One region of the Fictibacillus marinisediminis genome, then DNA from elsewhere that is predicted to be linked to it. Evidence: riboswitches for the same ligand, from Rfam matches in the RefSeq annotation. Region 1 holds a riboswitch; the other holds the start of a gene.

Region 1 (4,607 bases):
AAATAATTTTGAAATCCATACTTATACATAATGTTCCCCCGTATTGGCTCTAGCTTCTTTTTTATTATAAACAATCGGAGGAAAGGAAACAAAGATGGCGGTTTCTTTGGTGTTCGAGTTGACATAATTAGGTTTTGGCGGGTATTTAGGAGAATTTGGCGGGTAAACTCTCTGTTTTGGCGGGTATTTTTTTATTTTGGCGGGTAATTGCTTCATTCCGGCTTGTAAATGAATTCCGAGTCCTCGATCTGAATTGAAAAAACGTAAAAAGAGACGATTTCAGCCCGAAAATCATTCGGCTCAACCATCATCTCTTCATTCACATTATATTTCTCTCAATACCGCGCGCACAGGACTGCCATCCGCATCCTTTAACGGCAGCGGCAGCGCGATCAGCTCATATTCTCCTGGCTCCACATCATCAAGGACGATACCTTCCAGGATATTAATGCCGTTTTGAAGCAAGGCATGGTGTGCAGGAAGCGCTTTGCTGTCGAGGACATCTACAGACGGCACATCAACTCCGATAAGCCTCACACCTTTTTCTGATAAAAAAGCAGCCAGCTCTTCATCTAGATAGGTGATCTTTTCCGGAAACACGGTTCTGTCCTGCCAAGAGCCTGTTTTCAGCAGCACACGCTCCGCTCCATCCAGCGGTTGATCTGCCAAATCCTCTGGAGCGATGACCTCTTTGCCCGTAACATCTACCACTATTGCTCTGCCGGCATAGAGCTCAAGATCCAGCTCCAGTACCCGTTTTCCTTCACTATCAAAGTGATACGGCGCATCAATATGGGTGCCGGTGTGCGTGCTCATTTCCACTTTACCGACATTCACGGATCCTGATTCTGCTTTCGTCCAGGCTAAATCAAACGAGTACGGGGTGTCCCCCGGCCAGGTCGGAACGGACGAGGTCAAAGGCATGGAGATATCGATCAGTTTTCCAGCCATTACGCAATCACCTCTCTTACGTTTGAAAACTTTTCATACTGCTTCTCACCCATGATTTTTTTTAGCCGCTGAACCGCTTCATGTACATCTTCAAAAGAGGTATAAAGTGCAACAGGAGCAAGGCGGATCACATTCGGTGCACGAAAATCCGGCACGATGCCGTTCTCTTTTAAACTTTTGCAGATTCTCGCTGCTTCATCATGCTCCAGGCAAACATGGCCACCGCGACGTATATCATCCCTCGGATTTCCGATCGTAAATCCAAAGCCAGCAAGTTCGGTCTCAATCAGCTCCATCATATAGCGTGTCAGATTAAGAGATTTTTCTCTTAGCCGGTCCATTCCCGCTTCCTCAAAAATTTCAAGCGAACCGATTAATGGGGCCGTGCTTAACACGTGCGGAGTGCCGATCTGAAAGGCTCCCGCAGTATCTGCCGCCACGAAGTCATGATTCATGTCAAACTGTTTATCTTTATTGGAACCGAACCAGCCTGCTAGTCCAGGCTCTTTTCCAAAATGTTTCGCATTAATATAGAGTCCCGCAACACTGCCCGGTCCCGCGTTCAAATATTTATAGTTGCACCAGAAAGCAAAGTCAACATTCCATTCCGAAAGTTGATGAGGCACTGCCCCAATGGAATGGCATAAATCAAAACCGATCAATATTCCGCGCTTGTGGGCCTCATCCGTTAAGCGTTTCATATCGAGCAGCTGCCCGCTTCGGTAGAGCACGGAGGGCAGCACAATAAGAGCTGCTTCATCCGTCATGGCCTTGATGATGTCTTCTTCCTCAATCATCCTGCCATCACGGCTTTTCACTCTGATCAGATGCTGGCCAGGGTCCAAGCTTCTTAAAGCCAGCTGGCTTTTCAGTGCATAAATATCTGAGGGAAAGGTCAGCTCATCGGCTAAAATTTTCGTTTTTGATCCTGAAGGTTTAAAAAAAGTGGATGTGAGCTGATGGAGGTTTCCAGTGGTGGATCCAGTAATAATGACTTCCTCCGGGTTTGCTCCAATTAGTGGCGACAATTTCTTCCCTAGTTCCTCGCTAAGTGTATACCATGGATGCTTTCCGTCCATCCAGCCGTCAATACCGCATTCCTTCCAATCATTTAGCGACTCCAACAGTGATTTCTCAGCTCTTTTCGACAAAAGCCCCAGCGAATTGCCGTCCAAATACAACACGCCTTCTTTTAAATAGAATTCGTTCTTAAAGTTTTTCAGAAAATCTTTTTCGTCCAGTTCTTTCCATTTCCCTAATTCCATCACTCATTCGCCCCTTTTTTGCTCTCTCTGTTTATCTTAAACAATTCAAGGGAAAGCATCAATGAAAACGCTTACTTTACAATAATATTACAATTATGTAACGGCCAAATTACGACAGATTCCTAAAGAATAAGATACTATAATAAAATTGTGTATTAAGCACTAGTAATTGGTTAAAATTGTATGAATTAAGTGACTGTCGGGAATGCCACCCTCCAGTTAAAGGGCAAACATCGCTGAAAAGCATGGACGCAAAATCACAGGTCTAAGGTGACTTACTATGATGGCTGGATTACCTGGAAAACCACCAATTTCAGGAGGGAAACATGGAAACCGTAAAAAAAACAGAGCTTGATCGTGAATGGGTAGCCTTACTATTACAAGCCAAAAAGCAAGGTTTAAGCATGGAGGAAGTTCGTAGCTATCTTCAAAAAACGTACATACCATCAAATGAGCGAATATTTAAAGCGACATCAATGTGATGTCGCTTTTGGTCTATTTACAGCCTATCGTCCCTAAATGTATAATAGAAGCAAAAATTGTAGTAAAAAAGAGGGATTAACGTGATTGGTGAACTTGTAAAAAAATATCGCAAAGAAAAAGGTCTATCTCTATCCTCACTAGCAGAACGAGCAGGTATCGCCAAATCCTATCTCAGCTCCCTTGAGCGAAATATACAAACAAATCCTTCTGTACAGCTGCTTGAAAAGCTGGCAGCTGTCCTGGATATTCCTGTTGAAAAATTGCTGAATGAAAAAGCTGAGATCAATGAGGCGGAGCTGGATTATGAATGGGCAGAGCTCGTAAAAGAAGCTATGGAGTCTGGTGTCAGCAAAGACCAGTTTAAAGAATTTCTTGAATTCAACAAATGGAAAAATAAAAATCAAAGCTAAACCGGCACCCTTTAGCGGCGCCGGTTTTTTTCATACTGAGATATCGATGATCGGAACAAGTTCTTTAAATTGATAATGTCCGATATAGGCAGTGGATAGAGGTTCTCTCTTCTCCCACTTCAGAATTTGTTTTTTTACATAATCAAATGGGGCTCTTCCTCTTAGCTCATCATTAATAAAAATTTCACAGATGTTGCGGCCCATGTACACGACCTTTACTTTATTCCCCGCTACTTCACATAAATAGACTCCATTGCCAAGGCGGATCATTTCGCTTCATCATCCTTTGTCTGCTGTTTCCAGCTTTCATACCGTATAAACGTTCGGATTTCCTCCTGATTAATTCCCATTTCCTTTGCCTGAATGACGAGTTCCATCCACTCCTGGTCCAATATATCTGCTTCTAGATTAATGACCTTTTCCACAGGCACCTCCAGGGCTTTCGCCAGCTTTTTAATCATATGTGCGGACGGGTTATTTTTATGATTTTCTATGCTGCTCAAGTATCCTTTAGAGATTCCAGCCATCTCAGCAAGCCTTGTCACACTGAGGCCTTTCTCCATCCGGATCCTCTTAATCTGTGTTCCTAATTTCCTCACGATCACCGACTTCCTTTGCTGGTTAACAACCTTTCCTCAATTAACTTGGCCTTCACAATATACCGGTGTGTCGGATGTTTGAACGGGTGACAGGTAATTAACGTGATGATATTTTCATTTTTACTGCTATGTAAGACTGATAGGTCTGCTGGTTTGACGATTTTTTTGGCGATCATCCGGTAGATCAGCTTTTCTTTTTTGGTTTCAATCGTGATAAGGTCTCCGGTTTTCACTTCTGTCAGCCGATTGAATTGCTTGCCGTACGTATAGCTTCGGTGGGCTGCGATCGCTGCATTTCCTTCTTTACCAATCGGCGAAGTGCCGGAAACGTGTCCAGCTGCAACCTTCAGGTTGGACAGGCTGGCACCTTCTACAATCGGCAAGCGGAGATGGATCCGCTTGATCTCAAGAGTTCCGAGCATACTGTTCGGTAAAGGATCTTTCCTGACCGGTTTGGTTTCATTTTTCGTTTCAGTAAGAACAGGACCCAGCTTTTTATAGCTGCTGACTGCCTGTTTGGTTGGCGGGTGATCCCATGATTGAAGTAAGTGGTTTTCCTTGTTCGTATAATAGTAGTTTATTAGTTTTGGGTAACACATCGTTATGATGCCTGTGAGTATAAGTAGATATGCGATCCACTTCATCACTCAGTCCTTTTGAAAAGGATTGGGAATGATGGAGTTCTTCATGAGGAGCAAAATAAGACCGGATGAAAAGATAAAGAATCCTAGAATGATAGTTGGATAAGGACTGGTTTCACCCGTTTTCGGTAAAGTAGATATGTCTGGGTTGTTTGATGGCGGATCAGTATGTTTTGACGGCGGTGTATTGTTGTCTGTTGTGGTATCATCTTGATCGGTTGGTGGACTCGTATCAGAATCACCTGTTAACAAGACAAG
Region 2 (4,607 bases), 490 kb from region 1:
TTAGCTGCAGTATTTACCTTTGGGTTTGGAGCTTGGATTCCAGGAATCATCTTTTCTTTCGTTTATAACAAAATCAATATAAAAGATCTGCTGGAAAAAGGCTACCGTCCATCAGATGAGCAAACACAGTCTGAACTGCAAGCTCGAGGAATTATTACTTCTGCTCCAGCCGGGCAGAAAGTTGGAGCGTAATAGCAACAGCTAATCACTTTTGTGTGGTTAGCTTTTCTTGTGGTATTAAAATTGAAGTTAAAAAGGGAGATCAAAAATGGGGATGTTTTTTGGGTTTATAAGTTTACTTGCTCTTTTTGTGTTTGTCATCCTGGCTCTAATCAGCCTCGTTAAAAAGAATGGAAAAGCGAAGAAGAACTTTTTAATCGCAGGCATATGCATGGTCATTTTTATAGTAGCTGTTTCAACAAGTGGAGCAACTGATACCACACAAACTTCCAGTACAAATGACAAGGCAGTAAAAGATACTGCCTCGAAGAAAGAAACGAAAGAAGAAAAAGCAAAGAGCGCTGAGGTACAAGCGAAGGAAGAAGCTAAGCAGAAAGCGGATGCTGAGCAAAAAGCAAAAGAAGTAGCGAAAGCTAAAGCGGAAGCTAAACAAAAGGCCAAGGCCGAAGCTGAAGCCAAGAAAAAAGCTGAAGCGGCAGCAAAAGCAAAAGCCGCTGCCGAAGCTAAACGTAAAGCGGATGCTTTGAAAATGTCAGGCAGTGGAGACACAGCCACAAAACAGTTTAAACTCGAACCAGGTTTTGTCGTCTTCCAAGCGAAATATACTGGCTCACAAAATTTCATTGTCACTCTTTTAGATGAGAATGGAAACAATGTGGATCTTTTGGTCAATACGATCGGATCTTACCAAGGCAAACGATTTGTTGCCGTTCCAGATGGCGGCAAGTACATGCTTAATGTGAAAGCGAGCGGTCCGTGGACCATCCAGGGAAGCCAGGAAATTCCGAAAGAGGAAAAAGGAACAATCAGCGGCAATGGAGACGATGTACGATTTGTACACATGAATTCAGGTGCCAGAACCTTTACCCTTTCCCATTCTGGCAGCCAGAACTTTATTGTTAAGATCAACGACTCCGTTCTATTGGCGAACGAGATTGGAAATTATCATGGTTCCACGGTAGAAAGCATTCCGGATGACTCTGTATATGCGATAGGTATTCAAGCGAATGGACCATGGAAAATTAGTATTAAATAGATAAACAGAAACGGACCGCTATTTTGTATAGCGGTCCGTTTTTTGTTTGTTATATTCGGAGTACAGTCTTTTTTCTAATTCTTCAGTTCCTGCATTCCGCTTTGCCTCAACGTTTCATTTTTCAGCTTAAAACGCAAGATGCGCTCGACAGCTTCATCAATCCGCTGTTCTGAGAGCTTGTGAGATTGTACAGCCGATAAGATACCATTGTACACCTCTTTCTGGCTTTGCAGCGTATGGCAGACAAGCAGCAGGTCGGCCCCTGTTTCCACCGCTTTATAACCCAGGTCTTCATTGCTGTAATATTTATGTACAGCTCCCATCTCCAGGTCATCCGTCACAACAATTCCTTTAAAGCCGAGCTGCTTGCGCAATAGGTCTATTTTGATTTTGGAAGACAAACTCGCTGGATTCTCCTGATCATAGGCAGGATACTTGATGTGTGTCACCATTACAAAAAACTTATCATTATCCATTTGGTCAATCATGGATTTAAACGGGTAAATATCGCTGCTTTCAAGTTCTTTCTTGTCCGCTTGCACCGAAGACGTATCCTTATGAGGGTCTATGCTGCTTCTCCCATTACCGGGAAAATGCTTGACTGTGGCTGTGATACCGCCATCCGTAAGACCTTTAATGACCTGCGCCCCATAACTGCTGACAAGCTTTGGATCTGATCCGAATGATCGAGAATCCTTATCCGAAATATCCAGAACAGGCGCAAAGTTTACATTCACTCCCATGTTCAGCAGCTCTTTGGCAGTAGTGGATGCTTGATGATAGACCGCTTTCGAGTTCTTTTTCACTCCCAAATCATGCTGAGAAGCTTTAAGTGCCACCTGGTCTCTCATGCGGACAATCAGGCCGCCTTCCTGATCAATACTCACCATAAGTGGAATCTGCAGAGGATCTTTCATAGCCAGGTTTTGCAGCTGGCTGTTCAATTCTCCCACTTGCTGCTGGTTCTTCATGTTCCTGTCGAACAGAATGATTCCGCCGGCATGATAGTCTTTGATCATCTCGGTAACTCCGCTGTCTACCTCCTGCCCAGGAAGCCCTACCACAATCAGCTGGCCGATTTTCTCTTTCAATGTCATGTTCTTAATTAGATGATTTACTTTTTCATCAAGATTTTCTTGTGTAAAAAAAGTAACCTCTGGCTTTTCTCTTTGTGGATCTGCTGGCTTATCGTCAGTTTTAATTGGTTTCATGGAAGGCATCGCCTCATCCTGCTGTTTTTCAGGCTGATCCTTCTGTTCATCCTGCCCTTTTAATAAGTAGACAGCCCCTGCCAGGCAGACCAAGATGAATAAAATACTCCAGGCAAGTCTTCTGCTTTTTCTTTTTCGCCTTCTCATTGTACGTTGGAATCCCGCTTTTCAAGATGGGCCTGATCGAGTTTCCATTTGCCATCTTCATAGACAAGATCCCATTCCCCGCCCCATTTCTGTAGTAATGTATGTCCGTTCTTCATTTTATCATAGGATGTCATTTCTACATATGCTGTTGCGGTATCTCCGTCCGTACTGTTCACTTACAACTTTTTGATTAATGGCTTTTTAAAAAAAGCAGTCATGGAAGGCAGCTTTAATGTTTTGGAATATGCAAAGAACTACTTATATCTTTTTTGTCCCCTATGTATGGAAAATGTTCCGCAGTCTAATAACATAAAAAAAGACCATGATTAAAAGAACCATAGCACGTATCCATGGCAGCCAGACGATCCTAGTTTAATCCTGCTAAACCTTAGACTCTTCGCTTTGCGTCCTACCCTTTCGAATAGTTTGCCTTTTTCTGTGTATTCTGTTTTCGGTTTTCATATTTTAGCAACCTGAAACAAAGTCAGCCCGGAACTCTTTAAATTGATTGGTGAATAGCCTTCTACACATAAAATGGGCTGATTCGGGTTTGCCGGAAAAATATGGCTGATATTAGCGCTCTTCCCATTCCTCAGTTCTATTTTTCTGCCCCTTAGCAAGTCCATAACCGCGAAACAAAAAGGGCGCACAATATCAATATCCAAGCGGTTGGAATTCGCTTCTTTTAGTAACTCCTCAATGGCATAAAAGATGGATTGAGTACTTTTGTACACCCTATTGGAGCAAATGGCATCAAACGTATCCGCCACAGAAAGGATCCTTACGAGCATTGGAATGTTTTTTGAGTTTAAGCCAAAAGGGTAGCCCGACCCATCCAGCCTCTCATGGTGCATAAGGGCGCCCGTAACTACCTCTTTTGGTAATTGGGTATCATTTAAAAGTTCCTGTCCATAAAGGGAATGCTTCTTCATCTCAGCAAATTCTGCATCGGTAAGGAACGTTGGTTTATACAATATAGCTGGATCAACGAGAAACTTGCCCACATCATGAAACAATCCCATCAGAGGCAATAAATACTGATCATTGTTATTTACACCCATCATCTGTCCAATGGTACTGGCGATCAAGGCTACTCTTAAACTATGACTATATAAGTATTCCTCATTCTGAAACTGATCATTGATGTCAAGAATGTTAAGGCTAGAGTCTTTATATAGTTGTAAGTAGGTTTCACTTATCATCTTAATGTCAGCGTTGGTTAAAGCTTTATTCTTATCAATATTTTTATAGCACGACAATAATAACGTTTGTTCTTCTTTCGGATTTAGGCTTGTTTCCTCTGTTCTTATTGCTGCTTCTTCTTTTTGAATTTCGTGCCGGGAAAGCAGCTGAATATGATGGTCATTTACAACCGTTCCCTTTTTTAATAGAAGAACTCCTCTGGAGGAATAAATGTGCTCGCCTAATTCCATTCCGACTGAAATTGTCATTCATTAACTCTATCCTTTCCATTTTTTAAAGAACGAAATGATTTAGATGTTAACCCAATTTATGTAAACACATATTTTTATCGTAGTTCAAAAGCCCTAAAATATCAATATTATTTTAAGAATTTTTTGTTTATTCATAATACATCTTAATTTATTAACCATTACAAAAGTCCCTCAGAAAGAGGTGAAACAAGGTATATATACTCATTAAAATAGATAATATATCCAGTTAAATCTAAAGAACTGTAAACGGTAAACCGATAAAGATATAGGGACGAAAAGTTAATACCTAATATTTTTTAGAGGGGAAGTTTTTTATGAAAAGGTCGCTAATCACTGTTTTCACATTTGTTCTGGGTCTATGTTTATTTTTCCCTTATACCGGAAAAGCTGCTGCAAACCCAACGTACTTCACAGCAGAAGCGAACAAAACCACGGTACCTGGAATTTACAAAAGTACGCCAAATGGAAAAGCTTCTTTAGTGCTTAAAGGGGCGATTTTTAAGCCGAAAACCATTACCAGCCCTTTGATTAAACTGACGGACACAAACTTTTTTCAGACCAATGGAAAAGCTGGAAATA

What was found. A riboswitch is a leader RNA that binds a small molecule or an ion and turns the genes downstream of it on or off. The one in region 1 is predicted to bind cyclic di-GMP.
Region 2: another riboswitch for cyclic di-GMP. It lies ahead of LCY76_RS19530 (nuclear transport factor 2 family protein); the one in region 1 lies ahead of LCY76_RS17030 (anti-repressor SinI family protein).

The regions. Positions count from the first base shown of each region.
Region 1 is NZ_JAIWJX010000002.1:3,197,949-3,202,555, forward strand. Features, by position in the region: gene LCY76_RS17015 (hypothetical protein) at 1-29, opposite strand, end outside; gene kynB (arylformamidase) at 325-951, opposite strand; gene kynU (kynureninase) at 951-2,216, opposite strand; cyclic di-GMP riboswitch class I at 2,432-2,516, shown strand; gene LCY76_RS17030 (anti-repressor SinI family protein) at 2,543-2,698, shown strand; gene LCY76_RS17035 (helix-turn-helix domain-containing protein) at 2,780-3,109, shown strand; gene LCY76_RS17040 (hypothetical protein) at 3,140-3,379, opposite strand; gene LCY76_RS24055 (helix-turn-helix domain-containing protein) at 3,376-3,708, opposite strand; gene LCY76_RS17050 (class D sortase) at 3,711-4,352, opposite strand; gene LCY76_RS17055 (LPXTG cell wall anchor domain-containing protein) at 4,356-4,607, opposite strand, start outside.
Region 2 is NZ_JAIWJX010000002.1:3,692,465-3,697,071, forward strand. Features, by position in the region: gene LCY76_RS19515 (DUF2628 domain-containing protein) at 1-192, shown strand, start outside; gene LCY76_RS19520 (hypothetical protein) at 269-1,216, shown strand; gene LCY76_RS19525 (glycoside hydrolase family 3 N-terminal domain-containing protein) at 1,291-2,574, opposite strand; gene LCY76_RS19530 (nuclear transport factor 2 family protein) at 2,571-2,750, opposite strand; cyclic di-GMP riboswitch class I at 2,924-3,015, opposite strand; gene LCY76_RS19535 (HD-GYP domain-containing protein) at 3,033-4,025, opposite strand; gene LCY76_RS19540 (DUF5050 domain-containing protein) at 4,343-4,607, shown strand, end outside.